Regions from separate parts of the Achromobacter sp. RT286_PF genome, predicted to be linked through region 2. Evidence: riboswitches for the same ligand, from Rfam matches in the RefSeq annotation. Region 2 holds a riboswitch; the other holds the start of a gene.

Region 1 (3,396 bases), on a different contig from region 2:
ATATGGCGCGGCTGGCCTGGCAACAAGCCCCGTCATCCTTGCCCGTACCGGTACAGGGCGTGTCCGCCAGACGCTTGACCGACACTTGGGGCGCGGCCCGGTCCGGCGGCCGCCAACACGAAGGCATCGACATCTTTGCCGCGCGCGGCACGCCTGTGCTGTCCACCACGGAAGGCGTGGTCATGCAGGTTGGCACGAACAACCTGGGCGGCCAGGTCGTGTGGGTGCTCGGGCCCGGACGCCAGCGCCATTACTACGCGCACCTGGATGGCTACGCCGATATTGAACGGGGGCAGCTGGTGGCCCCCGGAGACGTGCTGGGCTACGTCGGCAACACCGGCAACGCGCGAGGCACGCCGCCGCATTTGCATTACGGCATCTACGACGGCGGCGCGATCAACCCCTATACGCTGTTGGTGACGCCGGCAACGCCGCCCTGACGCTTTGCGCAAGCACCTGCGCCGTCGCGGCTGACAACGTCCACCCCAGGTGTCCGTGCCCCGTGTTGTAGAACACGCCCGGGCGTTTGCCCGGCCCCACGCGCGGCATCATGTTGGGGGTCATGGGGCGCAGGCCGCACCACGGCACGACGCGCGTGGTGTTGATGTTGGGGAAGTGTTTACGCGTCCAGTCGATCAGCGGCTGCACGCGTTCGGCACGAATGTCCATGTTGAAGCCGTTGAATTCCGCCGTACCCGCCACGCGAAAGCGGTCGCCCAGGCGGCTGGTGACGATCTTCGCGGCTTCGTCCAGCAGGCTGACGCGGGGCGCGGCGCCCTGGCTGTCGGCGTCGTCCAGGTGCACGCTGATCGAATAGCCCTTGACCGGATAGATGTTGATGGAATCTCCCAGCAGGCGGGCGAACTTTCTGCTGGCCGCGCCCGCGCATACGACGATGGCGTCCGCTTCGTGCCGTTCGCGCTGGGTGCCGCCGTCGCGGCGGATGTCCAGCACGTAAGGGCGGTCGTGGCGTTGGATGTTGTCGATGTCGGCATCGTGCACGAACGTGACGCCACGGCGTTCGCATGCCTGGGCCAGACCGCGCGTGAACTTGTGGATGTCGCCGGTGGCGTCCGATGGTGTGTAGAAACCGCCGTGGCATCCGGTTTGCATGGCGGGTTCGATGGCGCGCGCTTCGTCGGCGGTGACTGCGTAGCGGTCCAGGCCGCCGGCTTGCAGCAGCGCGTTGGAGCGATGCGCGGCCTTGAAGCTGTTGGCGTCGTGGTAGATGTGCAGGATGCCCCGGCGCTCCAGGTCGAAGTCGATGCCTTCCGCCTCGGCCATGTCGAACAGATGCCGGCGCGCTTCGATGGCCATGCGCGTGGTGGCGATGGTGTTGTCGCGGTAGTTGGGAATTTGCGCCATGAACTGCGCCAGCCACGAATACTTGTGCCAGCTGAAGCGGGGGTTCAGCAACAGCGGCGCGTTTTTGCGCAGCATCCAGCGTAGCCCTTTGATGATCGTGGCCGTGCTGTTCCAGACTTCGGCGTTGCTGGCGGATAGCTGGCCGCCGTTGGCATAGGACGTTTCCATGGCGGGATAGCGTTGGCGGTCGTAGACGGTGACCGCGTATCCCAGGTTCGACAGGGCATAGGCGGACGTGACGCCGGTGATACCGGCGCCAATGATGGCGATGCGGGGCATGGTGGCTCCAGACAGGGTGGCCGCGACCAATGTGGACGCGGCACCCCATCTGTCTTTGGTACCTGAGAGTTTCACCCGCGCGGGCGGCGGGTTCCCCTTCGGTGGGCGCGCACGGCGCCTCTCTCCAGATTGTCTATACGCGCGCAGTCCTGTTGCCTGAGAGTTTCCGGGGCGGTTGCTCCGTCGGCGCCGGCCGCCAGGGCCGGTCTCTTCTGCGCGGTTTTGAATCGACGGGGTAGAGAATAGCTAAGTTCATGTCGCATTTGCTTCAGGGTTAGTACTATGTCGCGTGCGCCGTTGGGCCGGCGTGAACCGAATAGGACGATAGGAATGAGTTTTCGCGCCGCGCGACGCACTGTTTTGCAAACGCTGGCCGTGATGGCCAGCGGCGCCCTGGTTTCGTTGGCGTCGGCCGAGCCGGTGGCCCCCGGCGCCGGCATCGACGACGCCGTGCATGCGGTAATGCGCGAGTACGACGTGGCGGGCCTGGCCATCGCCGTCACGCGCGAAGGGCGGCATGAATTTCGCAGCTATGGCGTGGCCTCGCTGCAAACGCACGCGCCCGTCAGCCGCGACACGCTGTTTGAGCTGGGCTCGATCAGCAAGACCTTTACCGCGACGCTGGCGACCTACGCCCAGGCGCTGGGCAAGCTGTCGCTGACCGACAGCCCGGCGCGCTTCGTGCCTGCCTTGCAAGGCACGGAATTTGGCAAGCTGACCCTGATCCACCTGGGCACGCACACGGGCGGCGGCTTCCCGCTGCAAGTGCCGGACACGGTGCGCGACGATGCCCAACTGATGGCCTACCTGTCGGCGTGGACGCCGCGCTACGCACCGGGCACCTACCGCACGTATGCCAACCCCAGCATTGGCATGCTGGGCGTGGTGGCGGCCAAGAGCCTGGGCCAGCCCTATGCGCAGGCCATGGAGAAGACGCTGTTGCCCAAACTGGGCCTGACCAACACCTATATCCACGTGCCCGCCGCCAAGATGGGCGACTACGCGCAGGGCTACAACAAACAGAACGCGCCGGTGCGTGTGAACCCGGGCGTGCTGGCCGACGAAGCCTACGGCGTCAAGACCAGCGCCAGCGACCTGATCCGCTTCGTGGACGCGAACATGGGCGTGGCGTCAGCGCCCGCGGAATTCGGCGCCAAGGCCGCCCGCGATGCGAAGGTCGCCAAGGCCGTCGTCAACGACGCCGTGCTATCCAAGGCCTTGGCCGATACGCATGTGGGCTACTACGACGTGGGTGGAATGACGCAGGACCTGGCCTGGGAACAACTGGCGTATCCGGTGACGCTCAAGGCGCTGTTGGCGGCCAATGCCGGCACGTTGAACAGCCAGAGCCACCCGGCCAAGGCCCTGACCCCGCCGCAGCCCCCGCGTGCCGATGTGTGGATCAACAAGACGGGTTCCACCAACGGCTTTGGCGCCTACGTGGCGTTTGTGCCGGCCAGGAAAATCGGCGTGGTGATCCTGGCGAATCGGAACATTCCGAACGACGCCCGCGTGCGGCTGGCGTATCGCATTCTTGAAGGGGAAACGGCGGCGGAAGCAAGAACGGATACGGGAACGGGAACGGATTCGGGATCGGCCCCGGAAACGCAATCCGAAGCCCGCGCGCAAGCGAACTGAAACAGGCAGAAGACAGTGGCAGGCGGAAGGCCGTCGCCGGCCCCTGTCAGCCGTCAAGCTTCCGTGCCCGCCGCCGTGTGGGCTCCATCAAAACGCGGCAATAGCCCCATGACC
Region 2 (3,396 bases):
GTGTAGGCCGTGTACCAGGCGGGGTTCTCAAGAATGTTGCGCAGCACGACGTTTGGCGTCTGCGTGCCGTAGTAACCCTGGCCGATGTAGTTGCGAAAGACCTTGTTGCGGCCCGCGATCTGCTTCAGTTCGGCCAGCACGTCGGTTTCGCTGCGCGAGGGCGGCAGCGCCAGCGGGGCCTGGCTGCGGATCTTGGCGGGAACGACTTCGTCGATCAGGGCGTCCAGGCTGGCGCTGCCAATCACTTGGAGCATGGCGGCCTGGTCGGCGTCGGACGGGCCGATGTGGCGGGGGATGAAGTCGGTATGGGTGTCTAGGGCGCGCGACATGGGAACTCTCGGGTGGTGGTGCATCAGGCCGGCGCGCCAAGAGGTCGGCGCGCCCGGCTCGAACCGGCTTCTTAGCCGTTGGCGACGGCTTCGTAGCCGGCGGCGTCCAGCAGCTTGTCGGCATCGGCCGCGTTGACCGGCTTGATCTTGAAGATCCAGGTGGTGAAGGCCGATTCGTTGATCAGGCTGGGGTTGTTTTCCAGCTCGTCGTTGAAGGCGACGATTTCACCGTTGACGGGTGCGTAGATGTCCGAGGCGGCCTTGACCGACTCAACCACGCCGGCGGTTTCGCCCGCGTTCAGCTTGGCGCCAACCTTGACGTCGCCAACGAAAACCAGGTCGCCCAATTGGTCCTGGGCGGTATCGGTGATGCCGACGACGAACACGTCGCCTTCAGCTTTGACCCATTCGTGGGACTGGGTGTACTTGCGATCGGTGGGCAGGCTCATGGGAAATCCTCTAGGGAATACGGGTAGATGAATGGTGTTGCGCGCCTCGTGCGAGCGGCGTGTGCGTCAACTGGCAGCGGCCGTTCGCGCGAAGCTTCGAGTTTACGAGTGTTCGACGGCTTTGCCGTTACGCACGAAGGGCAGCTTGCAGACCAGGGCGGGCACCCATTTGCCGCGGATGTCGACTTCGACCGTGTCGCCCGGACGCACGCCTTGCGGCAGGCGGGCAAAGCCGATCGACACGCCCAGCGTGGGCGACATGGTGCCGCTGGTGAGTTCGCCCGTGCCTTGCGCGCAGCGCACGGCCATGTGGGCGCGCATCACGCCGCGCTCTTGCAGCTTCAGGCCGACAAAGGCGGCGGGGGTGGCGAATTGTTCCAGCGCGTCGCGGCCGATGAAGCGGCGCTCGGCATTCTTGAGCGACACGGTCCAGGTCAGGCCGGCCTGGTCGGGCTGGGTCAGCTCGTCCATGTCCTGGCCATACAGGTTCATGCCGGCTTCCAGGCGCAGCGTGTCGCGCGCGCCCAGGCCCGCCGGGCGCACGCCCTGGGCAGCAAGGTCGCGCCACAGTTGCACGACGTCGGACGCAGGCAGGACGATTTCAAAGCCGTCTTCGCCGGTGTAGCCGGTGCGGGCGACGAGCGTGTCGTCGCCCACGCGGGCGGCAACGAAGGGGGTCAGTGCTTCGGAGGCGGCTTGCCAGGCCGGGCGCGCGGCCCAGACCTTGGCGCGGGCGTTCGGGCCCTGCACGGCCACCATGGCCAGATCGCGGCGCGGGGTGATGGCAACGTCGAAACTGCCGGCCTGCTTCACACGCTGCATCCAGGCCACGTCTTTGTCGGCGGTGCCGGCGTTAACGACCACGCGCCATTCGTCAGCGGCAAAGAAATAGATGATCAGGTCGTCGATGACGCCGCCCTGCGGGTTCAGCATGCACGAATACAGCGCCTTGCCGGGCACGGTCAGCTTGGCGACGTCGTTGGCGACCAGGCGTTGCAGGAAGGCGTAGGCATCGGGGCCGGCCACATCCACGTTCAGCATGTGCGACACGTCGAACATGCCGGCGTCCTGGCGCACCGCGTGGTGTTCCTCAAGCTGCGAGCCGTAGGCCAAGGGCATGTCCCAGCCGCCGAAATCGACCATTCGGGCGCCGGAGGCGATGTGTTCGTCGGCCAGCGGGGTGCGTTTGAGGGTTGCGGACATGCGCGGAAACTCCGGGACGGCAATGGCTTGCCAGGGTTACGGAATGCCGGTCGTGACAAGCGGATTGCGCCCGCACGGCATCGGCTGAATCTTCCGCCCCTCTGTCCTTTTGCCTGAGAGTTGCCCCGCGCTGGGCGGGTTTGCACCTTCGGCGCCTGGGCTGCTCGCTGTGTCCCGAATTCGGGGCGGCGCCAGGTCTCTCCAGAGTACTGTTTTGCCGCATCCACACGGTAAAAACCGGGACGGGGCAAGCATGTGCGGTATCGGTTACCTGAGCGATTCTGGGCGAATTGCGCCTTCGGCGGCGACCCTGGTGAAAGGGGCGCTCTCTCCCGCAAACATGCGTGACAGCGGCGCCAAGCATACAACGAAAACCAGGCCTGGAAAAGCGCGATTTCCTGGCGCGGCCCGGCCACAAACCGCTGCCGTGGACCACGCCAAACCGGACACCAACCCCCGGGCTAGCCCAGCGCCGTGTCCAGCAACATCATCAGCACAAAGCCCAGCATCAGCCCGCACGTGGCGTAGACCTCGTGCCCCTTGCGGTGCGATTCGGGAATGATCTCGTGGCTGATGACAAACAGCATGGCGCCCGCCGCAAAGCCCAGCCCCCAGGGCAGCAGCAAGACGGACCAGCCGACGATGGCGGCGCCCAGCACCGCGCCCAACGGTTCGACCAGCCCCGACAACATGCCTAGCGCCACGGCGAAGGCCCGCTTATAGCCGGCGGCCAACAGCGCCACCGCGACAACCATCCCTTCGGGAATGTCCTGGATCGCAATGCCCGTGGCCAACGCGGTGCCCGCCACCGGATCGCCCCCCGCGTAACCCACGCCGATGGCCAGGCCTTCGGGCAGGTTGTGCAGCGTGATGGCGATAACGAACAACCAGGCGCGTCGCATGCGGCGCGCCTCGATGCCTTCGCGGCCCTTGATGAAATGTTCGTGCGGCAGCGTGCGGTCCATGATGAGCAGCACCGCCGCGCCCAGCAGAATGGCCGCCCCCACCGTCAGGCCCGCGCCCCAGCGGCCCATGCCCTGGCTTTCGGCCGCCGCAATGCCCGGCACCACCAGGGAAAACGCGCTGGCCGCCAGCATGACGCCCGCGCCGAACCCGAACATGCTGTCCTGGACCTTTTGCGGGATGGTGCGGGCGAACAGGATGGGCACGGTGCCCAGCGCGGTGGCGCCGGCCGCTACCAGCCCGCCCAGCAGGGCGTCGGCCACGTGCGCCGCGCGCACGTCCAGGTAGGCCCACAGCTGGTGCATCGCCAGGCAGGACACCAGCACGGCCAGGGTCCAGACGCTGATGCTGGTGGCCGCGGGACGCACGCGGTGACGGCTGAATGTGTTCATGGGGCCGATGCCTCCATCACAAAGCGGGCTTAACCCTTTGCGGCCGCATAACGGCGCGCC

The links. A riboswitch is a leader RNA that binds a small molecule or an ion and turns the genes downstream of it on or off. The one in region 2 is predicted to bind glycine.
Region 1: it holds a riboswitch for glycine, as region 2 does, so the genes downstream of both, AC6LJY_RS23570 (D-amino acid dehydrogenase) here and gcvT (glycine cleavage system aminomethyltransferase GcvT) in region 2, are expected to answer to the same signal.

The regions. Positions count from the first base shown of each region.
Region 1 covers NZ_JCBAMR010000040.1:22,341-25,736, reverse strand. Annotated here, with positions in the region: gene AC6LJY_RS23575 (peptidoglycan DD-metalloendopeptidase family protein) at 1-440, shown strand, start outside; gene AC6LJY_RS23570 (D-amino acid dehydrogenase) at 397-1,644, opposite strand; glycine riboswitch at 1,684-1,778, opposite strand; glycine riboswitch at 1,779-1,869, opposite strand; partial or broken gene ampC (class C beta-lactamase) at 2,023-3,183, shown strand; gene AC6LJY_RS23560 (3-hydroxybutyryl-CoA dehydrogenase) at 3,336-3,396, opposite strand, start outside.
Region 2 covers NZ_JCBAMR010000007.1:146,787-150,182, reverse strand. Annotated here, with positions in the region: gene gcvP (aminomethyl-transferring glycine dehydrogenase) at 1-329, opposite strand, end outside; gene gcvH (glycine cleavage system protein GcvH) at 401-778, opposite strand; gene gcvT (glycine cleavage system aminomethyltransferase GcvT) at 881-1,981, opposite strand; glycine riboswitch at 2,073-2,196, opposite strand; glycine riboswitch at 2,230-2,326, opposite strand; gene AC6LJY_RS08870 (ZIP family metal transporter) at 2,443-3,336, opposite strand; gene AC6LJY_RS08865 (superoxide dismutase) at 3,366-3,396, opposite strand, start outside.